DNA from 4 places in the Ensifer sp. GW821-FHT05G01 genome. Region 4 is predicted to be linked to each of the others. Evidence: predicted binding sites of a transcription regulator. Region 4 holds the regulator's gene; each other region holds the start of a gene.
What was found. The regulator PhoB, encoded in region 4, activates phosphate uptake and scavenging genes when phosphate is short. The targets are predictions, from matches to a motif close to TGTCATNNANCTGTCAT.

Region 1 (7,489 bases), on a different contig from region 4:
CGCGACCGGCCGAGCGATGACGGCGCAGGAAATCGCTGAGAAGATGGAAGTGGCGCGGCGCACCATCTACCGCGACATGGAGCACCTGATGGCGTCAGGCGCGCCGATCGACGGTGAGCGCGGTGTCGGATACCTCCTGCGCGAAAGCTTTGACGCACCACCGCTCGCCTTCACCTTCGAACAGCTGGAGGCGCTGGCCTTCGGCGCGCGGGCCGTGCAGATGCTCGGCGACAGCAGGCTGGCGCAGGCCGCCCGTGAGGCGATGGACAAGATCGAGCACGGACTTCCGCCCGAGCACGTGGCGCGATTGCGCAGCGCCCCGATCCGCGCTTTCCGCTCGGCGCTGCAGCCGAAGACGCCGCCGGTGCTTGGTGATCTGCGCCGGGCGATCACAGAGGAGCGAAAGGTGACGATCGCCTATGAAAGCCTTGCCGACCAGAGCTCCGAGCGCACGGTCTGGCCGCTGGGCTTGAGCGTCTTCGGCCACCACTGGCTGCTGACCAGCTGGTGCGAGCTGCGCCAGGATTTCCGCGATTTCCGTGTGGATCGCATCCGCGAGATGAAAGTCGAGCGGGATCATTTCCAGCCGACGCCCGAACGCAGCTTCGAGGCCTACCTCGCGCGCATGTGAGGCGGCCGGCACACCAAAAAAGTGCATGGATTTGACAAAGTGGATGGAACCGGATCGGCCTTCATCCGTTTCTATTCCGGGCCCATTCTGGCCTGCCCACGAGCAACATCATTTCATGGGAGACAATCGTGCAAAACCGGACTTGGATACTGGCCGCGGATGGCAACACGGCGCGCTTCGTCAAGGGCGTCAACCTGCGGAAGGACGAACGTCAGCACCCGGAGGAGGAGGTCATTCACACCGATCCCAAGCGCGCCCAGGACATCATGGCCGACAAGCCGGGGCGCAGTCATTCCTCGGTGGGGCATGGCCGCTCAGCGATGGAATACAGCAGCGATCCGGTGCGCGAGGAAAAACACCGCTTTGCCGCCGATGTGGCGAGCAAGATCGAAGGTTATCTAAACGACAACGCCTTCGACAGCCTGGTGATCTGCGCGGCGCCAAAAACGCTCGGTGATCTGCGTAAACTGCTGTCGGCCAATGTGAAGCAGAAGACGGTCGCCGAAATCGACCGCAACTGCGTGACGGTGCCGATCGAGCAGCTGATCGCTACCGCCCGCTCGGCAGTCTATCCCTGAGGCTTTTCCCGCAAACCGAAACACCGCGTCCCGTCAGAAATCCGTCGGGACGCCGCCTTCCTCCTTGCGCTTGGCAACGAAGGCGTCGAGTTCGTCTTCGATCGCCGGATCCAGCGGCGGCCGTTCGTACTCGTTGAGCTTCTGCTTGAAGACGCGGTTGGCGTGATCATAGGTGGTCGGGCGGCCGGCCTCCGTCCAGGTCTCGAAGTTGCGCCAGTCCGACAGGATCGGCGAATAGAAGGCGGTCTCGTAGCGCTGCAACGTGTGCAGCGTGCCGAAGTAATGGCCGCCCGGTCCGACATCGCGCACCGCGTCGAGACCGAGCGCATCCTCGCTGACATCGAGCGGCGTCAGGAATTCCGCCACCATCTGCAGCATGTCGACGTCGAGGATGAATTTCTCGAAGGACGCCGTCAGTCCTCCTTCCGTCCAGCCGGCGGCATGCATGATGAAGTTGCCACCCCCTTGCGTCAGCGCCCAGAGCGACAGCGCCGACTCGTAGGCGGCCTGTGCGTCGAGCGTGTTGGCCGCATTGGTGTTGGAGGTGCGGTAGGGAATGTTGTAGCGGCGGGCGAGCTGGCCGCCGGCAATCACCGCCTTCATGTATTCAGGTGTGCCGAAGGCGGGCGCACCGGTCTTCATGTCGACGTTCGAGGTGAAGCCGCCGTACATGACAGGCGCTCCGCGTCGCACCATCTGGGTAAAGGCAATTCCGCAGAGCGCCTCGGCATTCTGCTGGACCAGTGCGCCAGCGATCGTCACCGGCGCCATCGCGCCTGCAAGCGTAAACGGCGTGATCACCACCACTTGGTTGCGAGAGGACATTTCGATGATGCCCTGCAGCATCGGCCCGTCGAGGCGCAGCGGCGACGAGGTATTGATGATGGTGAACAGCGATGGTTCGCGCTCCATCTGCTCCATCGATACGCCACGGCCGATGCGGGCGATCTCGATGCCGTCGGTGTTGCGCTGGCGACCGAGCGAATAGACGTGAAAGACCTTGTCGGTGAGCTTCACCATGTCCGAGAGGCAGTCGAGGTGCCGGACGGAGGCGTGCAGATCGACCGGCTCGACCGGGTAGCCGCCGGTGGTGTGAATGATGTCGTAGGACTGGGCGAGCTTCACCAGCTTGCGGAAATCCTCCTGGTTGCCCGTGCGCCGGCCGCCTTCACGGTCGGCGACGAACGGTGCGCTGGCAATCTGGGCGAACACCAGATTGTTGCCGCCGATCGCGACATTGCGGGCCGGATTGCGCGCATGCATGGTGAAGGAGGAGGGGGCCGAGGCGATCATGTCCATGATCAACCCGCGGTCGAAGCGCACGCGGTCAGTCCCGGGGGTCACATCGGCGCCGGCTGCCTTCATGCGCTCGCGCGCCTCAGGCAGAATGACGTCCATGCCGATCTCTTCCAAGATCGTCAGCGACGCCTCATGGATCGCATAGAGCGCATCGTCCGACAGCACCGAGGATTTGCTCTGGGTGTTGACGAGATTGAGATATTTGCCGCCCGTGGACTTTCGTGTGCGCTCGCCACCGCGGCCGCCTGGCCTGCGTCGTCGCTCGAGCGGGGAGGAATTTTCGCCTGTCGCAGCATCCGGAAACTGATCGTCGTTCATGAAAAACCCACCGCGTTGCCGATGGATTTTTGTCGCAGATTATTCGCAGGCATGCCCCCGCCATTTGCGACAGTTCAGTTCTCTGGTGGAGTAAAGGCCGTGAAAACGTCTTGCTCAGACCTTGTCGCCGCGCAGCATCTCGCGTTTACCGGCGAAGCCCTTGCGCTTCTCGACGGCAAAGCCGGCTGCCTGCAGATTGCGGCGAACAAAGCCAGCGGCGGCATAGGTGGCAAAGCTGCCGCCGGGTGCGGTCCTGTCGAACACCAGTCGCATCAGCTCTTCAGACCACATGTCGGGATTGCGCGACGGCGCGAAACCATCGAGAAACCAGGCATCGAAGCACTCGGCCGCCTCGGCGAGGCTCTCCAGCGCGGGACCGCAGACGACGGTCAGGCGAACGCCATCGCCGAAATCAATCTCGATCCGGCCGTCGTTCGCAGCCGGCCATCGTTCGACGAGAGCCAGCCGCTCGGCATCGATCTCTGGCCAATGGGCAAGCGCTCGGGAGATTTCCTCCGCCTGCATCGGGAACCGCTCGAAGCTGACGAAGTGCAATGCCCCGCCTGTCGCTGCCGCTTTCCATTGCCGCCAGGTTTCACAGAAATTGAGGCCGGTGCCGAAGCCCAGTTCGCCAATGGTAAACGCGTCGCCGGTGGCCCAGCGTTCGGGCAGGCCGTTGCCGGCAAGGAACACGTGCCCGCATTCGAGCCGGCCATCGGTGCGGCAATAAAAGTGATCGCCAAATTCGCGCGAATAGGGCATATCGCCCTCGTGCCAATCGAGGCTTTGATGGGCCGGGGGCTGGTTCGGTTCTGCGGCGGATCCTGTCATGCGATGGCGATAATCCCGCCACCGGAGAAGGTCAATCGATGAGCGAAGTTTTGATCATCGGCGGCGGCATCATGGGGCTTTGGGCCGCCCTTATGGCGGCACGCGCGGGCATGAGCGTCTGCCTTGTCGAAGAGCGCCACATCGGCGCCGGTGCCAGCGGCGGCATCCTCGGCGCGCTGATGCCGCATATGCCCGACAAGTGGAACGCCAAGAAACAATTCCAATTCGAAGCGCTGGTGTTGCTTGAGAGCGAGATCGAAGCGCTCGAGGCTGAAACCGGGCTTTCGGCGGGCTATCGCCGCAGCGGCCGGATCATGCCGCTCGCCAAGCCGCATCTGCGTGACATCGCCCTTCGCCACGAACAGGATGCATTGGCAAACTGGCGGGCAGGTGACCGCCGGTTCTTCTGGCATGTGCGAGACGAGGCGCCCTCCGGCTGGCTCGGTGCGGAAGAGATGGCCCACGGATTGGTGTTCGATACGCTTGGCGGCCGGCTTGCGCCTCGCCAGATGCTGGCAGTTTTGCGCGCGGCCCTGGCGCGAGCGCCGAAGGTGCGGATTGTTGAGGGAAGCGGCGTTCGGGGTATCCACCCCGGCCAAGGCCGGGCGGAACTCGATGACGGTACGGAAATCGCATTCGGCCACTGCATTCTTGCCGCCGGTATCGGCAGCTTTCCGCTGATCGACACGCTGTGCGGACCGATCCGCGGACCGAGCGGCACGGGGGTCAAGGGCCAGGCGGCGCTGCTGCTGGCCGATGTCGATCCGCAATTGCCCGTCATCTTCACCGACGGCGTCTACATCGTCGCCCATGACGACGGGCATGTGGCTGTCGGCAGCACCAGCGAAAACAAATATGCCGATCCGCTGTCCACGGATGAACTCTTGAATGAGCTGCTTGGGCGGGCCGAGGTGCTGGTTCCGGCTCTACTCGGGGCGGAAGTGGTTGAGCGCTGGGCCGGCATCCGGCCGAAATCGACCGAACGGGAGCCGATGGTCGGGCGGCATCCGGATCACGAAAACCTGTCGGTGCTGACAGGCGGCTTCAAGGTGAGCTTCGGCATCGCCCATCGCCTCGCGCGCTTCGTCGTCGATGAGATCACGGGTCGCCCGTCAATCGAAATTCCGGACACCTTCCTGTGCCGGACACACATAGCGGCACTTCGCGAGAAACATCTTTAAGGCGTCGTCATGCAAAGGGCCCCGCCGCTGGCGGGGCCCGTAAATCCTGTATCGGGAAAACCCGGTCGTTACATCCAGTAAGGCGGCACGCCGTAGTAGTCGTAGACGCGGCGGCCGTTCTCGGCGTTCCAGTCGTATTCATCGCTGCCATGATACTTCGGCGCGCGCTCGACCTGTTCGCGGGTCACGTCAGTGCGATAGCCACCGAGGCTCTCGTCATAGGTCAGCTTCGCCCAGGGGAGTGGATAGTGATCCTCGCCGATGCCGAGAAAACCGCCGAAGCCGAGCACGGCATAGGCCACGCGACCACTGCGCTTTTCGATAATCACGCGCTCGATCGAGCCGATGTGCTTGCTGTCGGCGCCATAAACCTTCGTGCCTTCAACCTTGTCGCTCGCGATCAGGTCATGGGTTTCCTTGATGCTGGCGTCCTGAAGGTTCGCATTGTGATAGGTCACACTTCTTCTCCATCGTTGTTGGCTACATCAGGGGAACGGCTGTTGGCCGCGATGGTTCCGAAACAGTTCGGTCGAGAACCTTGGGCGTGATCCCCAGGCATGCCCCGCCTACTTCGTCAATCTGTCACGCAAATCACCTAAGACGCAGGCAGTAGAGCGTCGCGTTTCCTCGGGGAAGCATTGTTGACGCTCTCAAGGTTTTGAACCTGCGCCAGCCCTGGCGACGATCGAGATTGGTTGTCGCGGGCAAGTGCCAGAACGGATTTCCGGAGCATGCGCATGCGTTACGCCATTTGTTTCACGCCGCCGATGGCCGATCCGCTCTCAACGGTTGCCGCGAGCTGGCTCGGTCGCAACGTCTACTCGGGCGAGCCTACCGAACTGCCGTCGATCTGCGGATTGACCGCATCCGAGATTGCTTTCCACACGGCCGTTCCACGTCGCTTCGGGTTTCATGCGGTGGTGATGTCGCCGTTCAGGCTCCACCCTGATATGGACGAGGCGCAGCTGCTCAAGGCGCTGATGCACTTTGCCGGCGCCCAGATGCCGTTCGAGATCGAGCGGATGGAAGTGGCTCGCCTCGGCCAGTGCTGGGGGCTGATGCCGCAGATCCCGAGCACGGCGATGCACCTGCTCGCCGCCAGCATCATCCAGGAGTTCGACGCGTTCCGCGCGCCGCTGAGCGAAGACGAGATCGAACGTTCCGATCCGGACCGGCTGACGGCGCCGCAATTCTCGAATCTGCATCGCTGGGGCGATCCACATGTGATGGACGAATATCGCTTCCACATGATGCTGACCGGGCCGCTCGGTCAGGACGCGATACGCCGCATCGAGGCGCCGCTTCGCGACCTGTTCGAGCCGTGCCTGATGCAACCCTTGACGATCGGCAGCCTGGCGCTGTTCGTCGAGCAGGAATCGGGTGCTCCGATGCGCGTTCACTCTCAGCACCCGCTCGGCAAGATTTCCGCGACCAAGCGGGCGGACCGGATCAAGCGGGCCGCAGCCGAGGCAACGCTTGCGCCGAGCCCGGTTCCGCCGCTGTCGCGGATGGTGGCCGCGTTGATGGCCGGTCGCTAACCGAGTCGCTAACCGTCTGCACTGACGTCATTTTGTCTCGACAATCCGGGCGGCGATGATACCGTTCCGGAAAATTCGAAGGGTGATTTGATGTCTGAGACTACCTATCCACGCGATCTCGTCGGCTATGGCCGCAACCCGCCCAAGGCAAACTGGCCGGGCGATGCGCGCATCGCCGTGCAGTTCGTGCTCAACTACGAAGAGGGCGGCGAAAGCTGCATTCTCGATGGCGACCCGGCGTCGGAAAACCTGCTTTCGGAGATCGTTGGCGCGCAGCCCTGGCCGGGGCAGCGCAACCTCAACATGGAATCGATCTACGAATACGGCTCGCGCTCCGGCTTCTGGCGGCTGTGGCGCATGTTTACGAGCCGCGACGTGCCGTTGACGGTTTATGGCGTGACGCAGGCGATGGCGCGCAATCCGGAAGCGGTCGCCGCCATGAAGGAAGCCGGCTGGGAGATCGCCAGCCACGGGCTGCGCTGGCTCGAATACAAGGATTTCCCCGAAGAGGTGGAACGCGAGCATATCCGCGAGGTGGTGCGTCTGCACACCGAGCTGACCGGAGAGCGTCCGCTCGGCCTTTACCAGGGCAAGCCGTCCAACAACACGCTGAAGCTGGTTCTCGAAGAGGGAGGTTTCCTCTATTCCAGCGACAGCTATGCGGACGAATTACCCTACTGGGTTCCGGGGCTTACGGCCGACAAGCCCCATCTGATCATTCCTTACACGCTCGACGCCAACGACATGCGTTTTGCGACGAACCAGGGTTTCAACTCCGGCGACCAGTTCTTCACCTATCTCAAGGACACGTTCGACGTGCTCTACGAGGAAGGCAAGGAAGGCGACGCCAAGATGATGAATATCGGTCTTCACTGCCGCCTCGTCGGCCGTCCGGGCCGTGCGGCGGCGCTGGCGCGTTTCATCGACTACGTCATGTCGCACGACAAGGTCTGGGTGCCGCGGCGCATCGATATCGCCCGCCACTGGTATGAACACCACAAGCCGGAAGGGGCTCTCTGATGTCCGATCGCGACGCCTTCGTCAGCCGCTTCGGCGGCGTGTTCGAGCATTCTCCCTGGGTTGCCGAACGAGCCTATGACCGGGCGGCCGCGA
Region 2 (7,489 bases), on a different contig from region 4:
ATCCTCCTGTTTGCGACGATCTTCGCCGTCGACCAGTTTTCCGCATGGCTGCGCCGTCGCCTCGTCGGCGACCAGGCCTTCCAGCTTGCCCAGTAGGTGCCCATCATGACCTCCGCGAACAGACTAAGCCCGCTCGAAATGGATGCGATTGCGTCGCGCCACCCGCACCTGCTGCAGGGTTCCTCGAACAAGCGCCTGCGCACCATCCTCATCAGCGCTGGCCTCGTGGTCTATCTCATCTTCAGCTGGTGGTTCTTCTCGATCGGGCATGTGCTCGGCAACGCCAACTGGGGCATCGCCGGAACCTATCTTGCCGACTGGGTCTCCTATGAGGTCCGCCCCGAGCTCAAGATCGCGCGCGACAAGACGATGACGATCGACTTCCAGCGCAACTCACCGCTCGGCCCCAATCCCAATCCGTCGTGGGTGGAACTCGACAAGGAGATCGTGACCCGGACCGTCGAGATCCCTGCGTCCGCCACACCGTCGGCAATGCCGAAGGCAAGCTCGTCGTTCAGCTTCATGGCGCCCGGCTCGGCACTGGGCAGCACCGACGCCGCAAGCATGCAAAGCCGATCCGAAACCCGAACGGCTGAGGTCATTACGAGGGCGGTCATCACCCTGAACCGCTCGACGAAGATCGAAGTCGCCGACGGCCTGGTAACGGCCACACACAGGGGCGAAACCCTGACCATGGCCGTCGATGGCCAGGACACCGTCACGCCCCAAGGTACCCTTCCTGCCTGGGCCACACAAAAACGTCCCGGTGAAAAAATCACACTCGCTTTCGGCGCCACCGGCTGGGCGGAAGTCGAAGGCGACGACGTCTCGGTGCGCAACCGTTTCTTCGGCTGGGCCAATTTCCTTTTCGACACGAACTCGCCCTTCTTCGGCAAGAGCTATGGTGAGGTGCTTTCGCTGATCACAGGCGGCGAGCGCATCGATCCGGCGCGATCAAACCTGGGGCTCGCTTGGAACAACATTCTCTACAATGCAGAATGGCAACATCTTGATGTCTGGACCAAGCTGCTGCAGACGGTGGTCATGGCCTTCGTCGGCACACTTTTCGCCTCGCTGGTGGCGTTTCCGCTTTGCTTCCTGGCGGCGCGCAACATTACCCCGAATTTCCTGACCAACCAGATCGTCAAGCGCTTCTTCGACTTCCTGCGCTCGGTGGACATGTTCATCTGGGCACTGTTCTTCACCCGCGCCTTCGGCCCCGGGCCGCTTGCCGGCATGTCGGCGATCTTCTTCACCGACACGGGCACGCTCGGCAAGCTCTACTCCGAGGCGCTGGAGAACATCGATGACAAGCAGCGCGAAGGCGTGAAATCCGTTGGCGCCACGCCGCTTGCCGTCCAGCGCTTCGGCGTGCTGCCGCAGGTACTGCCGGTCTTCGCCAGCCAGGCGCTCTATTTCTGGGAATCCAACACGCGTTCGGCCACGATCATCGGAGCCGTCGGTGCCGGCGGCATTGGCCTTAAACTCTGGGAGGCGATGCGCACCAATTCCGATTGGGAAAATGTCGCCTATATGGTGCTTCTGATCTTGCTGGTTGTGTTTATTTTCGACAGCATCTCGAACGCCCTGCGTTCGCGGCTGATTGGCCAGAAAGCGCATTGACGAGATGAGCGTTTTGCAGCTTCGCCATCATGATGTTGTCATGGAAATCGGCTAGCTGCGCATCGCGTCCCGCGAACAATCGACCCGCCGTCCTGGCGGGCCGGTCGATACAAGAAAGTGAAGACCGTGCGTTATGCAATCTACTTCGCGCCGCCGGCGGATGACCGGCTGTCGCAGACGGCGGCCCGTTGGCTTGGCCGTGACGCCTTTACCGGCGAGACCAGTGAATTTCCGGCACTGGCCGATCTCGATGCCGACACGCGGCACGCATTGACGGCCGACCCCCGACGCTATGGTTTTCATGGCACCCTCAAGGCTCCCTTCGCCCTTGCCGATGGCCGCAGCGAAGCCGAACTGGTCGCAGCGTTTGAAGCGTTTGCCGCAGATGTCGAACCTTTCGAGATACCGGAACTGACACTGCATCAACTCGGCCCCTTCTTCGCGCTCGTCTCTGCAACCCATTGCGAGCCGCTGCAGAATTTGGCGGCTCAAGCCGTCCAGTATTTCGAGCCGTTCCGGGCACCTCTGTCGGCGGCTGACATGGCACGGCGCAATCCGGAAAAATTGCCGGAGCGACAGAGAGAATACTTGAAAAAATGGGGATATCCCTATGTTTTCGAAGAATTCCAGTTCCACTTGACGCTGACCGGGCCCGTCCCCACCGAGACAGCGAAAACCATGCGGACCGTGCTCGATAGCACTTTTGCCGATCATATCGGCGACCCGCTTGACGTTACGTCAGTTGCGCTCTTCGTCGAGCCGCACCGTGGCGCACCGTTCCTGGTCCATTCCCTGCTGCCGCTTGGCGGCGCGACACAACGAAAGATCGCATGAGATGAGCAAAGAACAAGTCCTGACCAACGCCCGCATCGTTCTCGAGGACAGCATCCTCGACGGTTCAGTGCTGATCCGCGACGGCAAGATTGCCGATATCTCGAAGGGCACTGTAAGCACCGGCGAAGACTTCGAAGGCGACTATTTGCTACCGGGTCTCGTCGAACTGCACACCGACCATCTGGAAGCGCACTATTCGCCACGGCCGGGCGTTCGCTGGCTGAAGATCGCGGCGATCCAGGCCCATGATGCGCAGGTGGTCACGTCAGGCATCACCACCGTGTTCGATTGCCTGCGCCTCGGCTCAGACGAGGACGGCGGTTTCCAGAAGGGCGAGATGCGCAGCATGGCCGACGCGCTGGCGCAAGCCCAGCAAGAGGGTCGCCTGCGCGCCGACCACCTGATCCACCTGCGCTGCGAGGTTTCCACTTCGGACGTGCTCGATCACTACGAAGACTTCCAGAACGACCCGCAGGTTAAGCTGGTATCGCTGATGGACCACGCGCCGGGCCAGCGTCAGTTCCAGACGATGGACCAGTACACGCTCTACTACAAATCCAAGCGCGGCCTGTCAGATGCCGAGTTCGAAAAGTTCGTCGCGCGCCAGCAGGCGCTTTCGGCGAAGTATGCCGGCCCGCACCGCGACGCCCTTGCCAAGGCCTGCGCCGAGCGCGGCATCACCATCGCCAGCCACGACGACGCCACGATCGCCCATGTCGACGAATCGATCGGCTACGGCATCAAGCTCGCCGAATTCCCGACGAGTTTCGAAGCGGCCGAAGCCTCCCATCGCGCCGGTCTCAGCGTGCTGATGGGCGCACCCAACATCGTGCGTGGCAAGTCGCATTCGGGCAACATCGCCGCCCGCGATCTGGCCGACCGCGGCGTGCTCGACGTGCTTTCGTCGGATTATGTGCCGTTCAGCCTGATCCACGCGCCGTTCGTGCTGGCTGACGAACTTGAGGCCATCGACCTGCCGAAGGCGATTGCCATGGTCAGTGCGACGCCGGCTCGCACAGTCGGCCTTGACGATCGCGGTCGCATCGCCGTCGGCCTGCGCGCCGATATCTCGCGGGTTCACCGACAGGAAGGCATTCCTGTCGTGCGTTCGGTCTGGCGTGAAGGCCGGCGCGTCGCATGAGTGCGTTCGAACGCAGGCGCGGCGCACTCGTCGTCGTGGTCGGCCCGAGCGGCGCCGGCAAGGACAGCGTCATGGGTTTTGCCGCCCAGCACTTTTCCGACTGTCACGACGTGCATTTCGTCCGGCGCGTCATCACCCGCCCGTCGGACGCCGGCAGCGAGGTGCATGAAAGCGTCTCGGAAGACGATTTTCTGGACATGCAGAAGGACGGCGCCTTCGCCGTCTTCTGGGATGCGCACGGCCTGAAATACGGCATCCCCTCAGCAGTGCTTCAGAATGTCAGGGCCGGCATGACGGCGATCGTCAACGGCAGCCGCGGCGCTCTGCCGGCGTTCAGGGAAACGTTCGGCGACATCGCCGTCGTCGTCGTCACGGCGGAAGCCTCGGTGCTCGCTAAGCGGCTTGCCGAACGCGGTCGCGAGAGCGAGGAAGAGGTGCTGCGACGTCTCAGCCGCCAGGCACCCGACGTCACCTCGGGCCCCGGCGTCAGCGTGATCGACAACAGCGGCAGGCTGGAGATCGCCGGCAACCGCTTTGTCGAACTCGTTGAGCGGCTGCGTATCGACGCGGATCATGCGGCCTAGCGAGCACAGGATGGGAAGGCCACGCATTTGAGCCGCAGCACGCATCGTCTCGTCAGAGCAATTCGGTAACTGCCGCGAACCAGAGACAGAACGAAGCCCCGACGCCCGTCGCGTTTCGGGGCTTTCTTCGTAACGCACAAGCAACTTGCGGACTTAGATCGGGACCTAAACATCAAGCCCAACCTGATGCAGCGCAAACCACAGGTGGCAAACGACATGAGGAGCGTTTGCAACGCATTCGACAAAGCTTTGCAGCAGCGAGCTGCCGGCTACAAACAGATCACGATTTTCTCAGATCATCGTAGAGAATGGCAATCCCGGTCGCCATGACGCCGATCGGCGCCATCCAGATCAGGATTTTGACTGGCTCAACCACGAAGAAGAACATCCACAGGAAGCCAGCTGCGCCGGCCAGCGCCATTGCGGCTCCCAAGGCAAGTGAAATCGCCTTCCTGATCTCTGAGCGGTTATCGTTCTGCATGTCGTGACCGTACACGACGGACGCGTTTTATCAACCCTTGCTGGTGCCAGGCAACGGCATCACCCCTGGCCGATCGCCCAATCAGGGAAGATGACGGCGATGACTTCATCTCGGGTGATACCGCGTGCTTTGGCGAACCCGACGTCTGTGGCCCGAGTCAGGTCGAGAGATCATCCGCGAAGTTCAGTAACACAAGGTGCTCACCGAACTGACGGTGCCGCTCGCCAAGGCGCTGTTCGACCGCGATGTGCGGACTACTCTCCGGTTGGAGTCCGCCCGCCAAACGCAACGGGAATTCTCCCAAAGATCAAAAAGCTAGCGTCGCCAGTTCAACTTCGAAACGGTGGCCAAGGCCTCGTTTCCACGCCACGGTCTCTTTCCTTTTCAGCCGGCTTCCCAAATTTCCTCTTGTGAAGCAAGTTAATATGTATATACATTATATTCAGTGGAGGCGACCTTATGAACGAACTCTCGACCCGCAAGCCGGCATCCGGACTCTGGCGCAACACGCGCCTTGTGACGCTCAGCGAAACCGCCGAAGGTGCTGGCCTCGTCGAGCACGCGGCCGTAGCAGTTGTCGATGGACGCATTGCTTATGTAGGGCCGGAGAACGCACTGCCCGCCGAACTCGCACACAGCCTTGAAGCGACCGATTGCCAAGGCCGGGTAATGACGCCCGCCCTCATCGACTGCCACACCCATCTCGTCCATGGCGGCAACCGTGCCCGCGAGTTCCAGATGCGGCTCGAAGGCGCTACCTATGAAGATATTGCCCGCGCCGGCGGCGGCATCGTTTCGTCGGTGAAGTCGACCAATGCACTGACCGTCGATCAGCTGGTCGAAAGCGCCCTACCGCGCCTCGACACGCTGCTTGCTGAAGGCGTTTCGACCGTCGAGATCAAATCCGGTTACGGGCTGAACATTACGGCCGAACTCAATATGCTGGGCGCCGCCCGCAAGCTCGAAACGCTTCGACCGGTGCGCGTGGTCACCAGCTACCTCGCCGCCCATGCGACGCCCGCGGAATACAAGGGCCGCAACGGCGACTACATCACAGACGTGGTTCTGCCAGGCCTCGACGCGGCCCATGCCGAAGGTTTGGTCGACGCAGTGGATGGGTTCTGCGAAGGCATCGCGTTCTCGACCGCCGAGATCGCTCGTGTCTTCGATCGCGCCAGAGCACTCAGCCTGCCAGTCAAACTCCACGCCGAACAGCTTTCCAACCTCGGCGGCGCTAAGCTCGCGGCGTCATACGGTGCGCTCTCCGCCGACCATCTCGAATATCTCGACGCCGAAGGTGCAGCAGCGCTTGCCAAGGCCGGAACGGTCGCCGTGCTTTTGCCCGGTGCTTTCTATGCGTTGCGTGAAGAGCGTCTGCCGCCGGTTCAGGCACTGCGCGACGCCGGTGCGCGCATCGCAATCGCCACCGACTGCAATCCGGGCACCTCGCCGCTCACCTCGCTGCTCCTCACCATGAACATGTCGGCGACCCTCTTCCGGCTGACCGTTGCCGAATGCCTCGCCGGTGTCACCCGCGAGGCGGCGCGTGCGCTCGGGCTCCTGGGTGAAACCGGCACTATCGAAGTCGGCAAGTCGGCCGACCTCGCACTCTGGAATATCGAAGACCCGGCCGAACTCGTCTACCGCATCGGCTTCAATCCACTTCATACGCGCATCTTTAGGGGCGAAAGGACCGGTCCATGACCATCATTCTGCATCCGGGCTCGGTTCCGCTTGAGGATCTCGAGGCCATCTACTGGACCGGCGAACCTGCCCGCCTACATCCATCTTTCGACGCAGGCATCGAAAAGGCCGCCAGCCGCATCGCCGAGATCGTTGCCGGCAATGCGCCGGTCTATGGCATCAACACCGGCTTTGGCAAACTGGCTTCGATCAAGATCGATAGCGCCGATGTCGCCACCCTGCAGCGCAACCTGATCCTGTCGCACTGCTGCGGCGTCGGCCAGCCGCTTGCCGAAAACATCGTCCGCCTGATCCTGTCGCTGAAGCTCGTCTCCCTCGGCCGCGGCGCGTCGGGCGTCCGGCTCGAACTGGTACGCCTGATCGAAGCGATGCTCGAAAAGGGCGTGATCCCGGTGATACCGGAAAAAGGATCTGTCGGTGCATCCGGCGACCTGGCGCCCCTCGCCCACATGGCCGCCGTCATGATGGGCCACGGTGAAGCATTCTTCGCGGGTGCCCGCCTGTCCGGCGCCGAGGCCCTTGCCAAGGCAGGACTGACGCCGGTCGTGCTTGCCGCCAAAGAAGGGCTGGCGCTGATCAACGGCACGCAGACCTCCACCGCGCTGGCGCTTGCCGGCCTCTTCCGCGCCCACCGCGCCGCCCAGGCAGCCCTTGTCACCGGCGCCATGTCCACCGATGCGGCGATGGGATCTTCGGCCCCGTTCCATCCCGATATTCACGCACTTCGCGGCCATCAGGGCCAGATCGACACGGCCGCCGCCCTTCGCGCGCTCCTGTCGGGCTCGGCCATTCGCGAGAGCCATATCGAAGGCGACGAGCGGGTGCAGGATCCCTATTGCATCCGTTGCCAGCCGCAGGTGGATGGTGCCTGCCTCGACCTGTTGCGATCGGTCGCGCGCGTGCTCGAAATCGAAGCGAATGCCGTCACCGACAACCCGCTGGTGCTTTCCGACAATTCCGTGGTCTCCGGCGGCAACTTCCATGCCGAGCCGGTTGCCTTTGCCGCCGACCAGATCGCGCTCGCAGTCTGCGAGATCGGCGCGATCTCGCAGCGGCGCATTGCGCTTCTCGTCGATCCGGCTTTGTCTTACGGCCTGCCGGCCTTCCTCGCCAAGAAGCCCG
Region 3 (7,489 bases), on a different contig from region 4:
TTCCAGCAGCGTCAGAAGCGTATCTCGCTCGAACCTTGCCGTTTCCGCGCTGAGCGCCGGTGTCAGGCTGTCGCGATTCTGAACGCGAGAGGCGTTGGTCAGATAGCGCTCGTCTGTCGCCAGATCAGCGCGACCAAGCAGGTTGCAGAATTTCACGAACTGCCGGTCGTTGCCGACGGCAACGATCAGATGTCCGTCAGCCGTCGGAAAGACCTGATAGGGCGCGATATTCGGATGGGCGTTGCCAAGGCGGCGTGGCGCCTTTCCCGAGACCAGAAAATTGAGCGCCTGGTTGGCAAGCACGCCGGTCATGCAGTCAAGCAACGCCATATCGATCTGCTGGCCCTTACCGGTGCGCTCACGCTGCGCCAAAGCTGCCTGTACGGCGATGACGCCGTAGAGCCCTGTGAAGATGTCGGCAAAGGCGACGCCGATCTTCTGCGGCTCGCGGTCCGGCTCGCCGGTCAGGTCCATGATCCCGCTCATGCCCTGGACGATATAGTCGTAGCCGGCGCGATGGGCGTAGGGTCCATCCTGGCCAAAGCCCGTGACCGAGCAATAGATCAGGCGCGGGTTGACCTTCTTCAGGCTCTCATAGTCGAGGCCATATTTCTCGAGGCCGCCGACCTTGAAATTCTCGAGCAACACGTCGGATTGCGCTACCAGCCGGCGAACGGCTTCCTGCCCTTCCTCGGTGGTGAAATCGAGCACGACCGAGCGCTTGCCGCGGTTGCAGGCGTGGAAATAGGCGGCATCGAGCTTCTCGCCGTCCTCGCCCTCCACGAAAGGAGGCCCCCAAGTGCGGGTGTCGTCACCCGCCAGGCTTTCCACCTTTATGACGTCGGCGCCGAGATCGGCCAACGTCTGGCCGATCCAGGGGCCCGCGAGAATGCGGGCGAGTTCCAGAACACGAATACCCTTCAGTGGCGCTTCCATGACCGGCGGCTCAGAAGAAGGCCTGGAGGCCGGTCTGGGCGCGACCGAGGATCAGCGCATGGACGTCATGCGTGCCCTCGTAGGTGTTGACCGTCTCGAGGTTCACCATGTGGCGCATGACCTGGTATTCCTCGGAAATGCCGTTGCCGCCGTGCATGTCGCGCGCCATGCGAGCGATATCGAGCGCCTTGCCGCAGTTGTTGCGCTTGACGAGCGAGATCATTTCAGGCGCCATCCGGCCTTCGTCCATCAGCCGGCCGACGCGGAGCGACCCTTGGAGACCGAGCGAAATCTCGGTCTGCATGTCTGCAAGCTTCTTCTGGAAGAGCTGCGTCTGTGCAAGCGGGCGGTTGAACTGCTTGCGGTCGAGACCGTACTGGCGCGCCGCGTGCCAGCAGAATTCGGCCGCACCGAGTGCGCCCCATGAGATGCCGTAGCGGGCGCGATTGAGGCAGCCGAACGGGCCCTTCAGCCCCTCCACGTTGGGCAGCAGCGCATCTTCGCCGACCTCGACATTGTCCATGACGATTTCGCCGGTGATCGAAGCGCGAAGCGACAGTTTGCCCGCAATCTTCGGCGCCGAAAGGCCCTTCATACCCTTGTCCAGCACAAAGCCGCGAATGGCGTTGCCATGGGCCTCTGACTTTGCCCAGACGACGAAGACATCGGCGAGCGGCGCATTGGAGATCCACATCTTCGAACCGACGAGGCGGTAGCCGCTCTCCGTCTTGATGGCGCGGGTCTTCATGCCCGCCGGGTCAGAGCCGGCGTCCGGCTCGGTCAGTCCGAAGCAGCCGATCCACTCGCCGCTGATCAGCTTGGGCAGGTACTTCTGCTTCTGCTCTTCCGAGCCGTAGGCATAGATCGGGTAGATGACGAGCGAGGACTGCACGCTCATCATAGAGCGGTAGCCAGAATCGACGCGCTCGACTTCGCGGGCGACGAGACCGTAGGCGACATAGGAAGCGCCGACGCCACCATAGGTCTCCGAGACGGTGACGCCAAGCAGGCCGAGATCGCCCATTTCGCGGAAGATTTCGGGATCGGTTGATTCTTCGCGATAGGCAGCAATGACCCTGGGCTGCAACCGATCCTGCGCATAGGCCCGCGCGGTATCGCGGATCATGCGCTCGTCCTCGGTCAACTGATCTTCGAGGAGGAACGCGTCATCCCATTGAAATTGCGTCTTGCCGGCCATGTCTCTCTCCCATCGGATTTTTCCACTTGCGGTTATGGCAAGCAGAACCAAGGCTTTCAAACGAAATTGAGGCACCGGCTCATGCGTCTGCGGAATGGCCCAGGCGGTCGGGGCAATCTTAACCTTGTTTAGCGACGCCTTATGGACCGAGCCTTATGGTTGTCATATCCTTAACGGGACATTTTATGGGAGTGTGTCTGTCATGGATCGTCGAATCTGCAATGTCCGTTTGACACCGCTCATCTGGTTCATCGCGGTGATGATTGCCGGTCTGATCGCCATTCATTGCTTCGTCATGGTTTGCTGGACGCTGAAGAGCTGCGGGCCCCTCACTGCAACGGTGACGAGTTTCGGCCACCTCTTCGATCTCAATCGCGAGCTCAACATTCCAAGCTGGGCAAGCTCCGTCCTGATCGTCCTGGTCGGCGCCGCTTGCATGCTGGTCGGATTGGCCGAACGGCAACAAGGCGGTTCAGCGTGGCCGTGGTGGGGGCTCGGCGTCGTGTTCGCCTACATGTCTCTGGATGAAGCGGCAGAGCTTCATGGGTTACTCGCCACCGACAAATTGGCATTGCCGGGCATGACGGGCGCCGGATTCGCCTGGATCGTGCCAGGGCTTGTGCTCGCCGCCGTCATCGCCCTGGCCTATCTGCGCAGGGTGTGGCGGCAACCCGCAGAAATACGCAACCTCTTCTTCATCGCCGGCACCATCTATGTCACAGGCGCTCTTGGCTTCGAAGCACTGGGCGGCCTGCTGGCCGATCCGACCTACTTCAACCCCGCCTATCTCGTTGCCTCCACGATCGAGGAAACACTTGAGTTTCTCGGCATGCTGATCATGCTCTACGCCGTGCTGCGCCGATTGGACATGTCGGGACTTGCCTTCGAGTTTACGACGCCGCGCCTGCGTCAACCAGCAGGCGCCACACCGCAGATCCAGCCGACGGATTTGGATGGAGCAACAACCCGCTGATTCTCCACGACGATCAGCGACGGCCATTCGTTCCTGGCATTCTCGCCTCGCGTACATATTGCAAATCCGGGCCAATATGGCGACAAGGCTAAGGGCTGGCTGTAGAGGAAAGCATCCGCACGCAGCTGCCGAATGCCATCCATGAGACAAAGGGAAGCCACGATCCACTCCCATGGCCAATGACCGTCTGGAACGCTTCGCCCACAATCTCGACTGGAACCTGCTGCGCACCTTCGTCGTCGTGGTGGAAGAAGGCAGCATCACCGCTGCCGCCAACAGGCTCTTGCTCCAGCAACCGGCCGTCAGCATGGCGCTCAAGCGGCTCGAACAGACTGTCGGGCAAAAGCTGATCGATCGCCGTCCGGGCCGGTTCGACCTGACAGACGCCGGAGCGAGGCTGCACGCACAGTGCCGCGACATCTTCGCCGCCGTCATCCGCCTTCCGAACGTCCTTGAAACGGCCGGCGAGGAAATCACCGGCCATCTCAACATTCATGTCGTCAGCCATGCCCACAACCCGGCCTGGGATCGCAAGCTCGAGAGTTTCTTTGCCAAGCACCCGAAGGCGACGATATCGGTGACTGTCGCCACGACTGTCGACGTGCTGAGTGCCGTCGAGCGCAACATCGCGACGATGGGGCTTTGCGACGGCAACATCCCGGACTGGCTGAACAAGGCCTTTCACGTCCGCGAACGCTATGCGCTCTACTGCGGCCGCGATCATCCGCTGTTCGGCGTCGAGGGCGTCGATTTCAACGACTTGCGCGGCAATGCTTATATCGCCTTCATCGCCGACGTGCTCGGCGGCCAGCACATGAACTCTGTTACAGCGGTGCGCGCCATCGGATCGTTCGGCCAGCAGGTTCGGGCTGTATCCTGCAATGTCGAGGAGGTTATGCGGCTGATCGCAGCCAATATCGGCATCGGCATGCTGCCGGACCATCTCGCCGCAGCCGGCGTTGCAGAGGGTCGGCTCTGGCAGCTTCCGCCCTACGACAACCTGCCGACGACAGACGTGTTTCGCATCTCAAACCCGAACTCCATTCTCAACCCCGCCGAGGCCGCCTTCCTCGCGCATGTGGCCGACACAGTCCCCCTCGACCACTGCCTCGAGCATCATCAGAATTGATAGCGGCATTTCCCGTTATAAATTTGAACGCAGATCACACGTTGCCTATGGTCCGGCCAAATCAGGAGTGAGGGCGGGACATGCGTGAATTTGATGTGGCTATCATCGGCGGCGGCGTCGCAGGACTATCGCTTGCCTATTTCCTGGCACCGCACCGCTCCGTCGCTATCATCGAACGGGAAGATGGCCTCGGCTATCACAGCACTGGCCGCTCCGCTGCGGAATTCGTGCTGCGTTACAACGCGCCCGAAGTGTGCAAGCTCGCCGCCATCTCCAAAACCTTCTTCGATCAGCCGCCGGAGGGCCTTTCCGACGTGCAGTTGCTCAAGCAGCGCGGCGGCGTGATGATCGCCAACGCGGAAAAGGCGGCGCGGCTGGAGGCGGTGTTTGCTGAAGAGAGTGCAGCCAATCCCGACCTCAAGAGACTGACGGTCGACGAAGCGATCGCGCTCGTTCCGGTCCTGCGACGCGAGTATGTCGCCGGCGCCTTCTACGATCCCAATTTCTGGGACATCGAGGTCGAGAACCTCATGCAAGGTTACCTGCGCGGTGCCCGTCGCCATGGCGCCGAGGTGATCGAGCGCAGCGACGTCATCGCTCCGCGCCGTGAGGGCGACCGCTGGGTGCTCTCGACCAGTGCAGGCGACATTCGCGCGCAAGTCGTCGTCAACGCCGCCGGCGGCTGGGCGGATCCGGTTGCCACTCTCTTCGGCGTGGAGCCGGTCGGCATCGTGCCACATCGCCGCACCGCGATCACCGTGGACCTCCCCGCAGAGATCGACGCCCTGACCCTGCCCGAAATCAACGAGATCGACGAGGACTTCTATATGAAGCCCGAAGGTGGAAGGCTGCTTGCCTCCCCCGCCGATGCCACACCGTGCGAGCCGAGCGACGTCCAGCCCGAGGAGATCGATGTCGCGTGGGCCGCCCATTATGTGGAGGAGGCAACGACCGTGCCCGTCCGCCGCATCTTCAAGAGCTGGGCGGGCCTGCGCAGCTTCTCGCCCGACAAGTTGCCGGTGATCGGTTATGCGAAGGGTCGGACGGATTTCTTCTGGCTCGCCGGCCAGGGCGGCTACGGCATCTTGACATCACCGGCATTGGGTGCTTTTGCCGCCAACCTGCTGATCGGGGCGCCCGCACCCGAGAGCTTCGCCGCCAACGGCCTTGGTGCGACCATCTTTAGCCCGGAGCGCTTCCAGCAGTAGCAACGGGTGTTCCTGTCCGCTGAATGTGTCACATTTTGTTAACGACGTCCTTGAGGGTGTGAACTGTAACACAAACGACAAGAAACTGACATTTCGCTTTCATGAAGCGCCGATATGGCAGGTGTCATACCGATGACCGGTCTCCCCGTAAGAGGACCTGCTAGAAATGTTTCAGTTGAAGAACGTAACCCGCCAGTTCGGCAAGAAGACAGCCGTGAGCTCGGTTACCTTCGACATCCCCCAGGGCCAGATGGTCGGCGTGATCGGCCGCTCCGGCGCTGGCAAGTCGACGTTGCTGCGCATGATCAATCGCCTGGTCGACCTGTCGTCCGGCTCGATCGAATTTGCCGGCACGGAAGTCTCGTCGCTGCGGGGTGCCGCCCTTCGTAATTGGCAGCGCGACTGCGCGATGATCTTCCAGCAGTTCAACCTGGTGCCGCGCCTCGACGTGTTGACCAATGTGCTGCTCGGCCGCCTCAACCATCGTTCGACGGTGCTCAGCATCCTCAACATGTTTACCCGCGAAGAGCGGATCATGGCGATCGGCGCGCTGGAACGCCTCGGCATCGAACAGACGGCATTGCAGGCAGCCGGCACGCTTTCCGGCGGACAGCAGCAGCGCGTGGCGATTGCCCGTGCCCTGATGCAGCAGCCGAAGATGTTGCTCGCTGACGAACCGATCGCCTCGCTCGACCCGCTCAACGCCAAGATCGTCATGGATGCACTGCGCGACATCAACGAGCGCGACGGCATCACCGTGATCACCAACCTTCACACGCTCGATACCGCGCGCAACTACTGCGAACGCATCATCGGCATGGCCCACGGCCGCGTCGTCTTCGACGGCCAGCCAAAGGATCTGACGGCGGCCGCCGTCGCCGAGATCTACGGCGCCGATACGGGCATCGAGGAATCGATGACCTCGACAAGCATCAACATTCCCGCGGCCGTCCCGCAGGAACAAACGGCATCTGCCGGCCTCCAGCCGCTGGCACTGGCCGGCATCTGACGCCCGCCAGGATCGAAGGCCCACGTCAAGGGCACCTCTTTGAAACCGAATATCATCCGGCACAGCCGGAGAAACGGGAGAACCTTATGCTGAAGAAAGCTCTTCTGGGCACTGTTGCCCTGCTCGCCCTCCTTGGCCACGCCCAGGCCGAAGACCTCAAGGAATTCCGCGTCGGCATCATCGGCGGCGAAAACGAAGCCGACCGCCTGCGCAACTTCCAGTGCATTGTCGACAAGCTGCCGGCCGCAATCGGCGTCGAAAAGGTCTCGCTGTTCCCGGCCGCCGACTATGACGGCGTCATCCAGGGCCTGCTCGGCGGCACGCTCGACTACGCTGAACTCGGCGCGTCCGGCTTTGCCAAGATCTACCTCGCCAAGGCTGACGCCGTCGAGCCGATCCTGACGACGGTCCAGACTGACGGTTCGACCGGCTACCACTCGATCATGGTCGCCCGTAAGGATTCGGGCATCACCAAGCTCGAAGACCTGAAGGGCAAGAAGCTCGGCTTCGCCGATCCGGACTCGACCTCGGGCTACCTGATCCCGCTCGTCACGCTGCCGGAATCGATCGGCGCGCCGGTCAAGGAATTCTTCGCTGAAACCGGCTTCGGTGGCGGTCACGAAAACCTCGTTCTCGAAGTCGTCAAGGGCACGTTCGATGCCGGCACGACCTTCGGTTCGGGCGTCGGCGAATTCAAGGACGGCTACACCTCGGGCAACCTGAAGAAGATGGTCGACAAGGGCATCCTCGACATGAACGACCTGGTCGAACTCTGGAAGTCGCCGCTGATCCCGAACGGCCCGATCGTCGTGCGCTCGACGATGAACGACGACATGAAGGCCAAGTTCAAGCAGTTCATGCTCGACCTGCCGAAGACCGATGCCGCCTGCTTCTCCGCCATCCAGGGCGGCGATTTCACCGGCTTCACCGAAGTCAACGCCGACTTCTACAAGCCGATCATCGACGCCCGCAAGGCGACGATCGGCGGCTGATCTTTCCGATCATTCAAGGACGCTGGCCGCCAAAGCGGCCAGCG
Region 4 (7,489 bases):
AGCGATGGCGCGGCTTGCCGTTCTCGTCGCGGTCGAGCAACTCTGCGACGCCGAGGCGCACCTTGGTCGGGATCTGCTCCGACTGGCGGAAATACACGCCGGCAATTTCCTCGAGCGTGGCGCCATCGAGCGCGACGATGCCCTGATAGCGCTGGGTATGGGCGCCCTGATCGATGGTGAAGGCGAGAATGCCCTTGCCGAGCAGTTCGTGCGACTGCGTGCGCCCGTCCTTCAAGGCATCGGCAAGCGCTTCCTCGTTGAAGCGGGCATAGGCGCGCACCTTGTCGGGCGTGGCAAAATCGGCGACCACGAGATCGACGGGACCGTCACTCTTCGTCTGGACGATGAGCTTGCCGTCGAACTTCAGCGACGTGCCGAGCAGCACAGTCAGCACCACGGTCTCGGCGACGAGCCGGGCGACCGGAAGCGGATAGTTGTGGCGCTCAAGGATGGCATCGAGCATCGGGCCGAGCTGGACCGCGCGGCCGCGAACATCGAGGCCTTCCACCTGGAAGGGCACGACATGGTCGTCACCGGCAAAATCGAATTCGCCAAGTCCGGGCGCCATCTCAGTCATCTGCAGCTCCTTACGTAACCGGAGAAGGCCGCGCGAAGGACATGAACATCCCCCGGCGCAGCCTGCCCGTCATCCTATTTGATCCCGCCATAAACGGATTTGTCCAGCAGGCATGTGCCATTTTCCGGCCCGTCATGCCCTGCCTGTCGTCGGGGTGCGTCCGTGGTTTCGACCCAGGAACGTCCCGCATGCGGCCTAAATCGGGTCGCACGCGGCAAATTTCAAGGGGCGCGCTCGCCGGTCAGACGAGCCCCATGCACCAGGCGATGATCGACTTCTGCGCATGCAGCCGGTTCTCCGCCTCGTCGAACACCACCGACTGGGGGCCGTCGATGACCTCGTCGGTCACCTCCTCGCCGCGGTGTGCCGGCAGGCAGTGCATGAACAGGGCGTCCGACGAGGCGTGTTTCATCAACGCCTCGTTGACCTGGAAGGGCTGGAAGACGTTGTGGCCGCGGGCGCGATGCTCCTGGTTCATCGAGATCCAGGTATCGGTGACGACGCAGTGGGCGCCGGCAACGGCTTGTTCGGCCTCGTGGCACAGCAGGATCTCGCCGCCGTTGTTGCGCGCCCAGTTGAGGATCTTGTCATGCGGCTCGGAGCCGAGCGGCACCGCCATGTTCATACGGTAGCCGAAGCGGGCCGAGCCCTCGATCAGCGAATGCAGCACATTGTTGCCGTCACCGGTCCAGGCGATGGTCTTGCCCTTCACCGGTCCGCGATGCTCCTCGAAGGTCATGATGTCGGCCATGATCTGGCAGGGATGCGTGTCGTCGGTCAAACCATTGATGACAGGCACGGTCGCGTGTTCGGCAAGTTCGAGAAGCCGGCGGTGATCGGTTGTGCGGATCATGATCGCGTCGACGTAGCGCGACAGCACCTTGGCGGTGTCGCCGATGGTCTCGGCGCGGCCGAGCTGCATCTCGGTGCCAGAGAGAAACAGGGTCTCGCCGCCGAGCTGGCGCATGCCGACATCGAAGGAAACGCGGGTACGGGTGGACGGCTTTTCGAAGATCATCGCAAGCATCTTGCCGGCGAGCGGCTTTTCGGCGGTTCCGGCCTTGGTCGCCGTCTTTCGCACGCGCGCGTCGTCAATGATCGTCCTGAGATCCGCTGCCGTCATGGCCGAAAGATCGATGAAGTGTCTTGTGCCTGCCATCGTAGTCAATTCCTGTCCTCAGAATGGCCCTGAAGCGCGGCCGGGGCCGAAGATTAAAAAACGCTTCGACGCCTCGGGTTCACGCATGGACCCTTAGGAAAATCGCTGCCGATCTCCGGGTTCAAAAATTAGGCTGCGGCAGTGCCGCTCGCGCTTCTCACCGCTTCAGCTGCGCGTTCGATGCGCGCCAGACCCTCGCGCGCTTCTTCGGCCGTCACGGTCAGCGGCGGCAGCAGGCGCAGCACGTTCTCGCCGGCCGGAACGGCCAGCAGCTTCTCGGCACGGATTGCCTTCAGGAGATCCGCCGAAGGCCCCTTGACCTTGATGCCGAGCATCAGCCCGTCGCCGCGGATATCCTCGATCACATCGGGGAAACGATCTTTGAGCGACGCGAGCCCCTGGCGGAAGACCAGGGCGACGTCGCGGACATGCTCCATGAAACCGTCGGCCAGGATGACGTCGAGCACAGCGTTACCGACCGCCATGGCAAGTGGGTTGCCGCCATAGGTCGAACCGTGTGTACCGGCGACCATGCCGGCAGCTGCCTCTTCCGTCGCGAGGCACGCGCCGAGCGGAAAGCCGCCGCCGATGCCTTTGGCGACAGCGACGATATCCGGGTGGATGCCAGCCCATTCATAGGCGAAAAGCTTACCGGTCCGGCCGACGCCGGTCTGGACCTCGTCGAGGATCAACAACAGGCCGTATTCGTCGCAAAGCGCGCGCAGTTCCTGCATGAATTCCTTGGTGACCGGGCGGATGCCGCCCTCGCCCTGGATCGGCTCGATCAGGATCGCCGCCGTCTCGTCGGTGATCGCATCCTTGACCGCCGCGATGTCGCCGAAGGGCACCTGATAGAAACCCGGAGCCTTCGGGCCAAATCCCTCGATATACTTCTGCTGGCCGCCGGCGGCGATCGTCGCGATCGTGCGTCCGTGGAAGGCACCCTCGAAGGTAATGACGTGGAACTTCTCCGGATTGCCCTTGGCATAGTGGTAGCGACGAGCGGTCTTGATCGCGCATTCAAGCGCTTCAGCACCGGAATTGGTGAAGAAGACACGATCAGCGAAAGTCACTGCCGCCAGCCGGCGTGCGAGGCTCTCCTGGCCGGGAACCTCGTAGAGGTTCGACAGATGCCAGACCTTCTCGGCCTGCGCCTTCAGTGCCTCGACCAGATGCGGATGCGCATGGCCAAGCGAGTTGACGGCGACACCGGCGGCGAAGTCGAGATAGCGCGTGCCGTCTTCCGCAATCAGCCAGACACCCTCTCCTCGCTCGAAACGCAACGGCGCACGCATGTAGGTGTCGTAAAGCGGCGTGGTTGCAGTCATGGCGAGCCTCTCCTTCATTGCTATCGGCATCGATCCGCGCCCTGTTAAGCGCGGCAGAAAATTAAAAATGCCGCCTTGCGGCGGCGCAGGCACTATTCCTATTTCGCAGCGCAATGTCAACAAAACCAAGCCTTGCAGTGCGGTCGGACCGGGCTCATCCATGCGACGAAAAAATCACCCGGCAGGGCTTGCAAAAATACAACGCCCACCGAGCAAGTTGGGGAAAACCAAGAAATCGATTCGGCGTGATTCCGCGGACTCTTGCCACGGAGTCCGCCGGTCAGTAGGTTAACGTTCAATTACTAGACGCATGCGGCGGACCTAGTCACCAAAAGTGTTATCGCGTTGCAGCTCCGGAGCCTGTCCGGAGCGTGGTGAGGGATTCTGTCATCGCCAACGCTGAGAACGGAGAGTGCAGAAATGAACTGGACTGACGAGCGGGTGGAAAAACTGAAGAAGCTTTGGTCCGAGGGCCTGAGCGCGAGCCAGATCGCGGCACAGCTTGGCGGCGTCAGCCGCAATGCGGTCATCGGCAAGGTTCACCGGCTGAGCCTGCCCGGCAGGGCCAAGGCTGGCGGCACAGCCGCCGCGACCCGGCCGAAGCAGCGCCCGGCCACCTCGGCGCCGCGCGCTCCGAACTACGCTTCGCGCGTCACCACCCGCACGGTTACCCGCCCGGCTGGCGCCACCGTTCTCAAGGAAGAGGTCGAAGTCGATTTCGTTGCCGAACAGGATTTCAGCGTTCGGACGGATGTGGTCGTACCGATGTCGCGCCGCCTTGAGCTGACGCAGTTGACGGAGCGCACCTGCAAGTGGCCGATCGGCGACCCGCTGAAGGAAGAGTTCCACTTCTGCGGCAACGACTCTCCGGAAGCTTCGCCCTATTGCACTTTCCATGCGCGGCTTGCCTACCAGCCGTCCGCCGAGCGCCGCCGCGCTCGCTAAGGCTTCGAAGACAACACATAAAAAAGGGGCCGCGCGGCCCCTTTTTTATTGGATGAATGGCTCAGCTCTCGAGCGAGTAGCCGGCACCGCGAACGGTGCGGATGACATCCGGCATGCTCGAAAAATTCAGCGCCTTGCGCAGGCGGCCGACATGCACATCGACGGTACGCTCGTCGACATAGATATCGTGGCCCCAGACGCCGTCGAGAAGCTGCGACCGCGAGAAAACCCGACCCGGAGAGGACATCAGAAATTCGAGCAGGCGGAATTCCGTCGGACCGAGGCGGACCTCGCGCGTGCGGCGATGCACCCGGTGGGTTTCGCGGTCGAGTTCAATATCGCCGCAGCGCAGCAGCGTAGACAGAACTTCGGGCTTGGCACGCCGCAGCATCGCCTTGACGCGGGCCATCAACTCAGGGGTCGAGAACGGCTTGACCACATAGTCGTCGGCACCGGTGGCAAGGCCGCGAACCCGCTCGCTCTCCTCGCCCCGCGCCGTCAACATGATGATCGGCAGGCGCTCGGTCTCCGGGCGCTGGCGAAGGCGTCGGCAAAGCTCGATGCCGGAAACACCCGGCAGCATCCAGTCGAGGATCAAGAGATCCGGCAGGCGCTCCTGCAGACGGATCTCGGCCTCATCCCCACGCAGGATCGTATCGACATCGAAACCCTCGGCTTCGAGGTTATAGCGCAAGAGCACACTCAGCGCCTCTTCGTCTTCGACAACGGCGATTTTCGGCAACATCAGGTAACGTCTCCTTACCCAGAGCATCCCGTGTTCGATCGAACGCGACGTGATGCTCGAACATATAGCATCTGAAGCGTTACGGGCGATTTCAAACGCACGCGCGAAATCGGGTGGCTACAGACGCAGCAAAGCGGGGCCGCAACCGTGGCTGCGACCGGATGAGGTTCAAAAGCAGGCACTCGAACGTATTCGGGCTTAGTCCTTTACGGCACCCAGCGTCGACGTATTGTCGTCCTTCGGGCGCTCGCCTTCCGGCTGCGCACCCGTCGCCATGTAGTAGATCGTCTCGGCGATGTTGGTGGCGTGGTCGCCGATGCGCTCGATGTTCTTGGCGCAGAACAGAAGATGCGTGCAGGGCGTGATGTTGCGCGGATCTTCCATCATGTAGGTGAGCAGCTCGCGGAACAGCGAGGTGTAGATCGCATCGATCTCCTCGTCGCGCTCGCGGATGCTGTTGGCCTTCTCCGGCGAGCGGGAGGCGTAGACGTCGAGGACTTCCTTGAGCTGCACGAGGGCAAGCTCTGCCAGGTGTTCAAGACCGCGTGCCAGCTTGCGCGGGATGCCGGAGCCGGCAACGGCGATGACGCGCTTGGCGTTGTTCTTGCCGAGGTCGCCGACGCGCTCCAGATCGGAGGCGATGCGGATCGACCCCATGATCTCGCGCAGGTCGGCAGCCACCGGCTGACGCTTGGCAATGGTGATGATCGCCTTTTCGCCGATCTGGCGCTCGGCTTCATCGAGGATGGTGTCGTCGGAAATCACCTTCTGCGCCAATGCGAGGTCGGAATTGACCAGCGCGCGGACGGATTCGCCCACCATCTGCTCGGCAATGCCGCCCATCTCGGAGATGCGGCGTGTCAGGTATTTCAGTTCTTCGTCATAGGCGGACATTATGTGCATGGACATAATCTGTGATCCTTGCGGGCGCGTTCAGGAAACGGGGTGAAGGCGAGCTTCAGCGATCAGCCGAAGCGGCCCATGATGTAGTCCTGGGTACGCTGGTCATCCGGATTGGTGAACATCTTGTCGGTATCGTTCTCCTCGACAAGATTGCCGAGGTGGAACATGGCGGTGCGCTGTGAAACGCGCGCTGCCTGCTGCATCGAGTGGGTGACGATGACGATGGTGAAGTTTGTGCGCAGTTCGTGGATCAGCTCCTCGACCTTGGCCGTCGCGATCGGGTCGAGCGCCGAGCACGGTTCGTCCATCAGGATGACTTCCGGGCTGACGGCAACGGCGCGCGCGATGCACAGACGCTGCTGCTGGCCACCGGAAAGCCCGGTGCCGGGCTCCTGCAGGCGGTCCTTCACCTCGTTCCACAAGCCAGCCTTCTGCAGGCTGGTTTCAACGACATCGTCGAACTCCGACTTGGTGCGGGCAAGCCCGTGGATGCGCGGGCCGTAGGCGACGTTGTCATAGATCGACTTCGGGAACGGGTTCGGCTTCTGGAACACCATGCCGACGCGGGCGCGCAGTTCGACGACGTCGATCGTCGGATCGTAGATATCGTCTTCATCGAGCGTGATCTTGCCGGTGACGCGGCAGTTCTCGATGGTGTCGTTCATGCGGTTCAGCGTGCGCAGGAAGGTCGACTTGCCGCAGCCCGACGGGCCGATCAGCGCGGTCACCGTGTTCTCGCGGATGTTGAGATTGACGTCGAAAAGCGCGCGCTTCTCGCCGTAATAGACCGACACATCCTTGCCGATCATCTTGTAAGGCACGGTGTTCATTTTCTGATCCAAGGCTTTTTCGACTGCTGCTTCTGACATGATGTTCATAGTAATTACCTCACTACCAACGGCGCTCAAAGCGACGTCGCAACAGAATGGCGCCAAGGTTCATGACGACGAGGAAGATGAGAAGAATGATGATCGCACCGGATGTGCGCTCGACGAAGGCGCGTTCCGCCTCGTTGGCCCACATGTAGATCTGCACCGGCAGGGCCGTAGACGGTTCCATCGGCGAGCCGGGATAGTCGACGACGAAGGCGACCATGCCGATCAACAGCAGCGGCGCGGTTTCGCCAAGCGCGTGGGCAAGGCCGATGATCGTGCCGGTCAGAATGCCAGGCATCGCCAGCGGAAGCACGTGATGGAAGATGGTCTGCATCTTCGACGCACCGAGACCGAGGGCTGCCGAGCGGATCGACGGTGGCACCGCCTTCAACGCCGCGCGGGTGGCGATGATGATCGTCGGCAGCGTCATCAGCGTCAGCACCAGACCGCCGACGACCGCCGCAGACCGCGGCATGCCGGCAAAGTTGATGAAGACTGCCAGACCGAGGAGACCGTAGACGATCGACGGCACGGCAGCGAGATTGTTGATGTTGACCTCGATCAGGTCGGTCAGCCTGTTCTTAGGCGCAAACTCTTCGAGATAGATCGAGGCGGCGACACCGATCGGCAGCGACAGCACCAGCACGATCAGCATCATGTAGAGAGAGCCCAGAGCGGCAACACCCACACCGGCGGCTTCCGGACGGCTGGACGCACCGAAGGTGAAGATGCCGGTGTTGAAGCTCTTCTTCAGGACGCCGGCGCTGGCCAGCTCGTTCATCCAGGTGACCTGCTGGTCCTTGACCTTGCGCTTGCTCTGGTCGACCGCCAGGTCGATCTGCCCCTTGAAGGCGGAGTCGACATTGGCTTCTGCGAGCAACGTCACCGGTATGGTCTTGCCGATGACCGTGGGGTCGGCGACGACGATGTCGCGCAACAGCGTGCGGGAACTCGCCG

Region 1: a site for PhoB is predicted at 5,408-5,424, ahead of AC07UR_RS16775 (DUF1045 domain-containing protein). Genes of this name have one in related genera too.
Region 2: a site for PhoB is predicted at 1,649-1,665, ahead of AC07UR_RS28505 (DUF1045 domain-containing protein). Genes of this name have one in related genera too.
Region 3: a site for PhoB is predicted at 5,531-5,547, ahead of phnC (phosphonate ABC transporter ATP-binding protein). Genes of this name have one in related genera too.

What each region holds. Positions count from the first base shown of each region.
Region 1 covers NZ_JBWKSC010000006.1:192,963-200,451, forward strand. Annotated here, with positions in the region: gene AC07UR_RS16745 (helix-turn-helix transcriptional regulator) at 1-631, shown strand, start outside; gene AC07UR_RS16750 (host attachment protein) at 760-1,209, shown strand; gene AC07UR_RS16755 (trimethylamine methyltransferase family protein) at 1,243-2,826, opposite strand; gene mnmC2 (tRNA (5-methylaminomethyl-2-thiouridine)(34)-methyltransferase MnmC2) at 2,941-3,657, opposite strand; gene AC07UR_RS16765 (NAD(P)/FAD-dependent oxidoreductase) at 3,696-4,838, shown strand; gene AC07UR_RS16770 (PRC-barrel domain-containing protein) at 4,907-5,296, opposite strand; gene AC07UR_RS16775 (DUF1045 domain-containing protein) at 5,576-6,376, shown strand; gene puuE (allantoinase PuuE) at 6,467-7,396, shown strand; gene uraD (2-oxo-4-hydroxy-4-carboxy-5-ureidoimidazoline decarboxylase) at 7,396-7,489, shown strand, end outside.
Region 2 covers NZ_JBWKSC010000014.1:207,844-215,332, reverse strand. Annotated here, with positions in the region: gene phnE (phosphonate ABC transporter, permease protein PhnE) at 1-96, shown strand, start outside; gene phnE (phosphonate ABC transporter, permease protein PhnE) at 106-1,623, shown strand; gene AC07UR_RS28505 (DUF1045 domain-containing protein) at 1,750-2,457, shown strand; gene AC07UR_RS28500 (alpha-D-ribose 1-methylphosphonate 5-triphosphate diphosphatase) at 2,459-3,598, shown strand; gene phnN (phosphonate metabolism protein/1,5-bisphosphokinase (PRPP-forming) PhnN) at 3,595-4,182, shown strand; gene AC07UR_RS28490 (hypothetical protein) at 4,463-4,663, opposite strand; gene hutI (imidazolonepropionase) at 5,123-6,367, shown strand; gene hutH (histidine ammonia-lyase) at 6,364-7,489, shown strand, end outside.
Region 3 covers NZ_JBWKSC010000014.1:216,263-223,751, reverse strand. Annotated here, with positions in the region: gene AC07UR_RS28550 (CaiB/BaiF CoA transferase family protein) at 1-936, opposite strand, end outside; gene AC07UR_RS28545 (acyl-CoA dehydrogenase) at 947-2,134, opposite strand; gene AC07UR_RS28540 (DUF8692 domain-containing protein) at 2,229-3,107, shown strand; gene AC07UR_RS28535 (LysR family transcriptional regulator) at 3,280-4,236, shown strand; gene AC07UR_RS28530 (NAD(P)/FAD-dependent oxidoreductase) at 4,317-5,444, shown strand; gene phnC (phosphonate ABC transporter ATP-binding protein) at 5,611-6,453, shown strand; gene phnD (phosphonate ABC transporter substrate-binding protein) at 6,540-7,445, shown strand.
Region 4 covers NZ_JBWKSC010000001.1:453,976-461,464, reverse strand. Annotated here, with positions in the region: gene AC07UR_RS02265 (Hsp33 family molecular chaperone) at 1-577, opposite strand, end outside; gene argF (ornithine carbamoyltransferase) at 819-1,736, opposite strand; gene AC07UR_RS02255 (aspartate aminotransferase family protein) at 1,865-3,064, opposite strand; gene AC07UR_RS02250 (GcrA family cell cycle regulator) at 3,485-4,009, shown strand; gene phoB (phosphate regulon transcriptional regulator PhoB) at 4,071-4,754, opposite strand; gene phoU (phosphate signaling complex protein PhoU) at 4,953-5,666, opposite strand; gene pstB (phosphate ABC transporter ATP-binding protein PstB) at 5,720-6,535, opposite strand; gene pstA (phosphate ABC transporter permease PstA) at 6,549-7,489, opposite strand, start outside.